Regions from separate parts of the Ensifer canadensis genome, predicted to be linked through region 2. Evidence: riboswitches for the same ligand, from Rfam matches in the RefSeq annotation. Region 2 holds a riboswitch; the other holds the start of a gene.
The links. Region 2 has a riboswitch for S-adenosylmethionine ahead of J3R84_RS00745 (O-succinylhomoserine sulfhydrylase). Riboswitches for the same ligand answer to the same signal wherever they lie in the genome.
Positions count from the first base shown of each region.

Region 1 (4,530 bases), 730 kb from region 2:
TCGTCCAGTTGCGCTTGCCGATGTTGTCGCTGCCGCCATGCAGGTGGGTCACACCTTTTTCATTGCATTCGAGCTGGTAGGTTTTGCCGTCGAGCGTGAAGCGACCGTCGCCAATACGGTTGGCGCAGCGGCCGGGCGTCGCGCCAAAATAGGGGGAATGGTCGAGATAGCTTTCGAGATCGGTGAACCCGAGCACCAGCGGCGGCTCATGGCCATCCAGCCGCAGATCCTGGATCACGCTGCCCCAGGTGAGGATATAGGCAGTAAGGCCACCACCGGAGAGTACGACACGATGAACCGGCTCACCCGATGGCAGGTGTCCGAAGATTTCCGTATCCGCATGCTTGTCCATCGCCTGGCTCCCCACAGCGCCGCGCGTCTTAGCAGACGCGCAAAGGTCGCTGTACACTCTAGAACTGCTGCATGTTGTATCCTTAAATCGGCTAGAGCGCCGTGCGTTCAGATGAACACACAAAGGACGCTCTAGCACTTTGATTCTAGAGCATCTTATCCGCTTTCAGTGATTCCACTTGAAAGCGGGATGCTCTACGATTTACGGAAACATGCAGTCCTCACGACAAGCAACCTGCGTCATTTCAGGTGGATCGGCAACCGGAAATCGAGATTTTCTGCGGTAGATTCAGCGTGATAGTTGTTTCGTCGCGTCCTGCAGTCCGGCAAGCGTCAAGGGAAACATCCGTCCGCCTACGAGGCTCCTGATCATGCCGATCGACTGAGTGTAGCCCCAATGCTGCTCGGCAACCGGATTGAGCCAGATAGACCGGGGAAAATGGGCGGCGATACGCGAGAGCCAGAGCCCGCCGGCCTCGTCGTTCCAATGCTCGACCGAACCGCCGGGGTGGCTGATCTCATAGGGGCTCATCGATGCGTCGCCGACGAAGATCGCGCGGTAGTCGCTGCCGAAGGTGCGCAGCAGCTCCGCCGTGCGGGTGATGTCGGCGCGCCGGCGGCGATTGTCCTTCCACAGGCCTTCGTAGACGCAATTGTGGAAGTAGAAGTGCTCCATGTGGCGGAATTCGCCGCGTGCCGCCGAAAACAGCTCCTCAACGATGCGGATATGGTCGTCCATCGAACCGCCGACGTCGAAGAACATCAAGAGCTTGATAGCATTGCGCCGTTCCGGCCGGGTGACGACATCGAGATAGCCGTGCTCGGCGGTGGCGCGGATCGTGCCGGAGAGGTCGAGTTCGTCGGCAGCACCCTGGCGCACCCAGCGCCTGAGCCGTTTGAGCGCCACCTTGATGTTGCGCGTGCCGAGTTCGACCGTGTCGTCGTAATCCCTGAATTCGCGCCGGTCCCACACCTTGACCGCGCGCCGGTGCCGCGAGCCGTCCTGGCCGATGCGCACACCTTCGGGATTGTAGCCATAGGCGCCGAAGGGTGAGGTGCCGGCGGTGCCGATCCATTTGGCGCCGCCCTGGTGGCGCCCTTCCTGTTCGCTGAGCCGCTGGCGCAAGGTCTCCATCAGGGTCTCGAAGCCGCCAAGGCTTTCGACCAGGCGCTTCTCTTCCTCGGTCAGATATTTTTCGGCAAGCTTGCGCAACCACTCTTCGGGGATTTCACCCTGCGCGAACTCGTCTGGCGGATTGATGGCCTCAAGGCCGGAAAAACAATGCCGGAATACGCCGTCGAAGCGGTCGATATGGCGCTCATCCTTCACCAATGCCGTGCGTGCGAGAAAATAGAACGCCTCGATATCGAAGGTGGCAATGCCCGCCTCCATGCCCTCGATCAAGGACAGGAATTCCCGGAGCGTCACCGGGATCTTCGCGGCCTTCAATTCGAGGAAGAAGGGGATGAACATCCGCGGCTCCGGCCCTAGCTTTCGTTCCTGCCGATCAGGTCCATTTCGTAGGGCGTCGTCTGGTACATCTCGTTGATCCAGTTGCCGAAGAAAAGATGCGCATGGCTGCGCCAGCGGTTCTGCGGCGGCAGGGTTGAATCATTGTGCGGGAAGTAGTCATGCGGCATCTTGATCGGTACGCCCGCATCCACATCCCGGAAATATTCGTCCGATAGCGAAGTGGAATCATACTCTACGTGATTGAACATGTAGAGGCGCTTGCCCTTCTTCTCGTGCACGAGGCACACACCCATCTCCTTCGATTCCATCAGGATCTCAAGGTCGGGCACCGCATCGATGTCGGCGCGGCGCACTTCGGTCCAGCGCGACACCGGCACGGCGAAATCGTCGGAAAAGCCGTTGAGATAGACGGAGGAGGGCTGCAGGTTCTGGTGGCGGTAGACGCCGAAAGCCTTCTCCTTCAGCGGATATTTCGGCACGCCATGGAAATGATAGATCGCCGCCATCGCGCCCCAGCAGACGTTCAGCGTCGAATGCACGTTGGTCGTCGTCCAGTCGAGGATGCGCTTGAGTTCGTCCCAATAGGTGACGTCCTCGTATTCCAGCGTTTCGACCGGGGCGCCGGTGATGATGAAGCCGTCGAACTTGCGGGCCTTCACCTCCTCCCAGGTCTCGTAGAAGGCAAGCAGGTGTTCCTCGGAGGTGTTCTTCGCGCGGTGCGCGCCGATGCGGATCAGCGACAGCTCGACCTGCAGCGGCGAGGCGCCGATGAGGCGCGCCATCTGGATCTCGGTCTTGACCTTGTTCGGCATGAGGTTCAGCAGCCCGATCTGGAGCGGGCGGATATCCTGACGGATCGCCACGGTCTCGGTCATCACCCGCACGCCCTCGGTCGCGAGGGTCTCGAATGCGGGCAGCGTATCGGGTATCTTGATGGGCATGGGGCTTCCACTCGATCAATACAAAAAAACCGGCGGCGATTGATCGCGACCGGTCCTCGGAAAATCCACGTTTCCTCGGCCCTTTAGCGATTTGTTTAACGTGGCTGCAAGCCGGCCGGCCAAATCACCACGGATTGTTTGATAGCGCGGCAAGGCCGCGGGGGTCAATGAAAAACGATTCGTGTGGGTTGGCCCCTCATCCGGCTGCCGCCACCTTCTCCCCGCAGGCGGGGAGAAGGGACATTGCCGCGGCCGTTCGGCTCCCTTTCAGGCTTACAGCAGGTGATGAGGTTGCGGTCGCCGCGTTCCCCCGCCCCGCTTGCGGGGAGAGGGTTAGGGTGAGGGGCAATCTGTTGCTAGGTGCAGCAAGTCCAGACCGTTCTGCATGCCATATCCCAGCCGCTTGCCGGCCTCGCTCTGACTGAGCCAGAAGAAGCGAAAGCGGATCGGCGGGCCACCGCTCTCCGGCGTCATTTCGCGGTGCAGCCAGGGTTCCTTTTGTTCGCCGGCTAACGGCCCATGGAAATAGTGCCGGCGATGGCAGATTTTCCGGCCGTTCTGCGTGAAGTGATAGTCCTGCGTTTTAAATGGCAATAATGCCGGCGGCGGCGTCAGCCCGGTCTCCTCGACAAATTCGCGGAAGGCCGCCGCTTCAGGGCTTTCTCCCGGTTCTATCGTGCCGCCCGGGACCTGCAGATCTACATCGGGAAAGTCCGGCTCGTCGAAGACGAGCAGATGCCCTCGCCAGGTGGCGTAGATCAGGACCTTGTTGGCGTCCGGTCTCATCCGTCGCGGCGTGCCATGAAGGCCAGGCGCTCGAAAAGGTGGACGTCCTGCTCATTCTTGAGAAGCGCGCCGTGCAGCTTCGGCAGCATGGTCTTTGGATCGGCGCGCAGGTCGGCCGGGTCGATCTCGTCGGCGACGAGCAGGCGGATCCAGTCGAGCGCTTCGGAGGTCGAGGGCTTCTTCTTCAGCCCCGGCACCTGGCGGATATCGTAGAAGGCGGCAAGGGCTGCCGAAAGCAGCGTCTTGCGGATGCCGGGATAGTGCACCTCGACGATGCGGGCGAGCGTGTCTGCGTCGGGAAAGCGGATATAGTGGAAGAAGCAGCGGCGCAGAAAAGCGTCCGGCAGTTCCTTCTCGTTGTTGGAGGTGATGACGACGATCGGCCGCTGGCGGGCGTGGATCGTCTCGTTGGTCTCGTAGACGTGGAACTCCATCCGGTCGAGTTCCTGCAGCAGGTCGTTCGGAAACTCGATGTCGGCCTTGTCGATTTCGTCGATCAAGAGCACCACACGCTTCCCGGCCTCGAAGGCCTGCCAAAGCTTGCCCTTGCGGATGTAGTTCTTGACGTCGTTGACGCGCTCGTCGCCGAGCTGGCTGTCGCGCAGGCGCGAGACGGCGTCATATTCGTAAAGTCCCTGCTGCGCCTTGGTCGTCGACTTGACGTTCCATTCGATCAGGTCGAGTCCCAGAGCAGCTGCAACCTGCCGCGCAAGCTCGGTCTTGCCGGTGCCGGGCTCGCCCTTGACGAGCAGTGGCCGTTCCAGCCGGATCGCGGCGTTGACGGCGATCATCAGGTCCTTGTCGGCGATATAGTCGGCGGTGCCTTCGAATTGCATGGGCTTCTTCCGGTCATAGTGATGCGGAAAACGGTCCTGCGGGCGAGGGCCGTCGTCATGCTTCTGCAGTAGCGCATAAGCGGTGCAGGTGTCACTGCCGCTGGCTGCGACCCGTCAGACGTCAGCCGCGGAAGGCGGTAAC
Region 1 covers NZ_CP083370.1:3,474,501-3,479,030, reverse strand. The annotation lists gene J3R84_RS16930 (aldose epimerase family protein) at 1-352, opposite strand, end outside; gene J3R84_RS16925 (vWA domain-containing protein) at 641-1,825, opposite strand; gene metA (homoserine O-acetyltransferase MetA) at 1,840-2,766, opposite strand; SAM riboswitch at 2,830-2,907, opposite strand; gene J3R84_RS16915 (NUDIX hydrolase) at 3,100-3,552, opposite strand; gene J3R84_RS16910 (AAA family ATPase) at 3,549-4,388, opposite strand; gene J3R84_RS16905 (RidA family protein) at 4,510-4,530, opposite strand, start outside.
Region 1: it holds a riboswitch for S-adenosylmethionine, as region 2 does, so the genes downstream of both, metA (homoserine O-acetyltransferase MetA) here and J3R84_RS00745 (O-succinylhomoserine sulfhydrylase) in region 2, are expected to answer to the same signal.

Region 2 (4,530 bases):
GCAGTCGGTGGATTTTCATGGGCAATGGCCAGCGCGTCTCTTGGTGGTACCGCACGGCCAGCGCGGCCGCAGATGATTCATGGGTGATGACAAGATTAGCCGGATGGAACCGGGCTGGCTACTGGCTTCGGCGTCCGACGGTTCGGGCCGTCGCACGCAGGAGTGCCGGCTCAAAGCGCGATGGGCTGACATTGAAGAAAAAAGTGGAGCGGGTGATCGGGATCGAACCGACGACATCAAGCTTGGGAAGCTGGCGTTCTACCACTGAACTACACCCGCAGCGCTTCGGAAACTTCCTCAACCGCATGCATCTGTCAAGGACCGTTGCGCCGCGTTGCCGCGCAACGGCACTTTTTCTGTTACTCCGCGTGGAAATGCTTGGAGAGCTTGAGACCCTGAGCCTGATAGTTGGAGCCAAGACCGAGGCCGTAAAGTCCCTCCGGGCGTTCCAGCATATGTTCATAGACCAGCCGGCCGACGATCTGGCCATGCTCGAGGATGAAGGGAACCTCGTGGCTGCGGACTTCGAGCACCGCTCGGCTGCCGCTGCCGCCGGCAGAGGCATGGCCGAAGCCCGGATCGAAGAAGCCGGCATAATGCACGCGGAATTCACCGACCAATGGATCGAACGGCGTCATCTCGGCAGCGTAGAGCGGCGGAACATGCACAGCTTCGCGCGAAACGAGGATGTAGAATTCGTCGGGATCGAGGATCAGCTCGTCGCGGCCACGGCTATAGAGCGGCTCCCAGAAGTCGAACACGGCATGCTGCGCCTTCTTGTCGACATCGACGACCGCGGTGTGATGCTTGCCGCGGTAGCCGATCAGTCCGTCCGGGCCCGTACCCTTGAGATCGATCGAGAGCGCGATCCCGCCGCCGCTGACATTGGGCTTGTCGCTCGCAACCAGCATATCGCTTTCATGCAGCGCCAGCAGTTCCTGCTCGGAGAGCAGCGACTGGCCGGTGCGGAAGCGGATCTGCGACAGGCGCGAACCGCGCCGCACGACGATCGGGAAGGTGCGCGGGCTGATTTCGAGGTAAAGCGGTCCGCGATATCCAGCCGGGATCTTGTCGAACTCCTGGGCGCGATCGGTGATGACGCGGGTGAAGATGTCGAGGCGACCGGTCGAGCTCTTCGGATTTGCCGAAGCCGACATGGTCTCCGGCAGATCGAGGCTTTCCATCAGCGGCACGATATAAACGCAGCCGGTTTCCAGCACGGCGCCGTCGGAGAGATCGACGACATGCAGTTTCAGCCGGTCGAGCTTGTCGGCAACGAGATGCGCCGGCCCCGGCATGAAGCTCGCGCGCACGCGAAATGCCTTGGCGCCGAGGCGCAGGTCGAGGCTTGCCGGCTGGATCTGATCGGTATCCAGCGCCTTTTCGCTTTTCAAGCGTCCGGTCGCAAACAGCGCGGCGATCGCGCGGTCGGCCAAAATCCCAGTCTCGCGGCCCATTTCGATCCTCTTTTCAGTTGCGAGACAAAACCAAACTCCAGGAATTGACGCAAGCGCACCCAAGCAGTATTGGAGCTTTATCCCGTGGTGATTTGGCCGGTCGGCTTGCAGCCACGTTAAACAAGTAGCTAAAAAGGCCGGGTTTCAAACCGGCCCTTCACGCGGCCGGTTTTTTTGTTTTTGAAGGTGATCGTCACATGAGCAAAAACTGGCGCCCGGCAACCCAACTCGTCCACGGCGGAACGACCCGCTCCCAGCACGGCGAGACGTCCGAGGCGATCTTCCTCACCCAGGGCTTCGTCTACGAGACATCCGAGGCGGCGGAAGCACGCTTCAAGGGCGAGACCGAAGGCTTCATCTATGCCCGTTACGGCAGCCCTACCAACGACATGTTTGAAAAGCGCATGTGCATGCTGGAAGGCGCCGAAGACGCGCGCGCCACGGCATCAGGCATGGCTGCCGTCACTGCCGCCATTTTATGCCAGCTGAAGGCCGGCGACCACATCGTTGCCGCCCGCGCCCTCTTCGGCTCCTGCCGCTGGGTGGTCGAGACGCTGGCCCCGAAATACGGCATCGAATGCACGCTGGTCGACGGACGCGATCTCGCGAACTGGGAAAAGGCGATCCAGAAGAACACCAAGGTCTTCTTCCTGGAAAGCCCGACCAACCCGACGCTGGAAGTGATCGACATTTCAGGCGTTTCTCGGCTCGCCAACCAGATCGGCGCCAAGGTCGTGGTCGACAACGTCTTCGCCACGCCGCTGTTCCAGAAGCCGCTGGAACTCGGCGCGCATATCGTCGTCTATTCCGCCACCAAGCATATCGACGGCCAGGGCCGGTGCCTCGGTGGCGTGGTTCTGTCCGACAAGGACTGGATCAACGAGCATCTGCATGACTACTTCCGCCACACCGGCCCGGCGATGTCGCCGTTCAACGCCTGGACGTTGCTGAAGGGCATCGAGACGCTGCCGCTGCGCGTCAAGCAGCAGACCGAAAACGCCCGTCGCGTCGCCGACTTCCTCGCCGAGCAGCCGCAGATCGCCAAGGTGATCTACCCCGGCCGCGCGGACCATCCGCAGGCCGACATCATCGCCAAGCAGATGACCGGCGGTTCGACCCTTGTCGCCTTCGAACTCAAGGGCGGCAAGGATGCGGCCTTCGCACTGCAGAACGCACTGCAGATCGCCCGCATCTCCAATAATCTTGGCGATTCCAAAAGCCTGATCACCCATCCGGCGACGACGACGCACAAGAACCTGACGGACGAAGCTCGCGACGAGCTCGGCATTTCCGCCGGCACCGTTCGTTTCTCCGCCGGTATCGAGGACAGCGACGACATCGTCGAGGACTTCGCCCGCGCGCTGAAGACCGTCAAGGCCTGATACCCACGAACAAGACGGCCGCCCCGAGATCGGCGGCGGCCGCTACTCGACGTCGCGAAAACGCGTTCGCGCGAGCACAATGCGCGATAGCGCGGTGTAGAGGCAGACGACCGCAAACAGCGCCGCCAGCAGCGGAAACCACGTCGGGAACAGGCAGAAGGCCAGGAAGGCGGCGATCGTCTCCGTCGCCTCGGCAAGCCCGGTGGTGAAGTAGAGCGATTTTGCCCCCCGCACATCCGTCGTCATCGCTCGCTTTTCGGCCATAATGGCATAGGCGAGAAAACTCGATCCGTTGACGTAGAACGAGAAGAGCAGCAGACCGCCGACAAGACCGTTGGCCTGCGGATCGGCGCCGATGAAGCCGAGCGGGATGGCACCGTAGAAGGCGAAGTCGAGCACGATGTCGAGGAAACCACCGAAATCGGTTTTGCGCGTGGCGCGTGCCACCGCACCATCAAGTCCATCGCAAAGCCGGCTAACGACGATAACAATGGCGGCGGCAAGGTAGTATTGTCCGGCAATGAGGACAGCGGCAACGAGGCCGAGCGCGAGGCCGGTGATCGTGACCGCATTGGCACCGACACCCCCGCGGGCAAGTGCTGCACCGAGCCGATCCAGTATCGGATCCAGATGTTTTCTCACCGCGCCATCAAGCATCGGCCTCGCCTTTCCGCAGACTTGCCGCCGACGCATGCAATCCTGCCGTTATTCTTGACGAAACCATCTTGCTGTAGAATACCCTGAAAGACTTGAAACAAGGTGTTGCTCATGTATCGCGCGCTCACTCGCGACATAGAAGTTACGGTGGAGCCTTATTATCTGGAAGAGCAATCTGATCCGGATGACAGCCGCTATGTCTGGGGCTACCGCATCGTCATCGCCAACCATTCGGCCGAGTCGGTTCGGCTGATGACACGCTACTGGCATATTACCGACGAGAACGGCCAGGTGGACGAAGTCAGCGGGCCCGGTGTCATCGGAGAGCAACCGTTGCTGAACCCCGGCGATACCTACGAATATTCCTCCGGATGCCCGCTCGATACGCCGTCCGGCGTCATGTTCGGCCACTACAGCATGGAATCGGAAGGCGGAGAACACTTCAACGTGGCAATCCCCGCCTTCTCGCTTGATTCACCAGGGCTCGTTCGAACCCTGAATTGAGGCATCCTACTGCTGGCGGACCTCGCTTGCCTCGAAGCGATAGGTGGTCGAGCAGAACTCGCACGTCACCTTGATCAAGCCGTCCTCGATGGTGCTCTCGATATCGTCGGCGTGCAGTCCGGTGAGCACCGAGCGGATCTTTTCGCGCGAACAGCTGCAGCGATCATAGACCGCCTGCGGCTCGTAGACGCGAACGCCGCGCTCGTGGAACAGCCGATAGAGCAGACGTTCCGTGCCGACCATCGGGTCGGTCAGTTCGTCGGCATCGATCGTCTCGACCATGACCTTGGCTTCCGCCCAGAGATCGTCCTCGTCGAAGAGATCCTCGTTGTCGTCGCCGTCACCCCCCGAAAGATCCGGTTGGCGCATGCGCTCCGGCGCATCCGGCAGGAACTGCGCGACCATGCCGCCGGCGCGCCAGCGATGGCGCGGCTTGCCGTTCTCGTCGCGGTCGAGCAGTTCGGCAACGCCGAGGCGCACCTTGGTCGGGATCTGCTCCGACTGGCGGAAGTAGACGCCGGCAATCTCCT
Region 2 covers NZ_CP083370.1:156,499-161,028, reverse strand. The annotation lists gene J3R84_RS00760 (transporter substrate-binding domain-containing protein) at 1-19, opposite strand, end outside; tRNA gene J3R84_RS00755 (tRNA-Gly) at 205-279, opposite strand; gene J3R84_RS00750 (2'-deoxycytidine 5'-triphosphate deaminase) at 360-1,457, opposite strand; SAM riboswitch at 1,532-1,610, shown strand; gene J3R84_RS00745 (O-succinylhomoserine sulfhydrylase) at 1,655-2,839, shown strand; gene J3R84_RS00740 (CDP-alcohol phosphatidyltransferase family protein) at 2,882-3,496, opposite strand; gene apaG (Co2+/Mg2+ efflux facilitator ApaG/CorD) at 3,608-4,000, shown strand; gene J3R84_RS00730 (Hsp33 family molecular chaperone) at 4,007-4,530, opposite strand, start outside.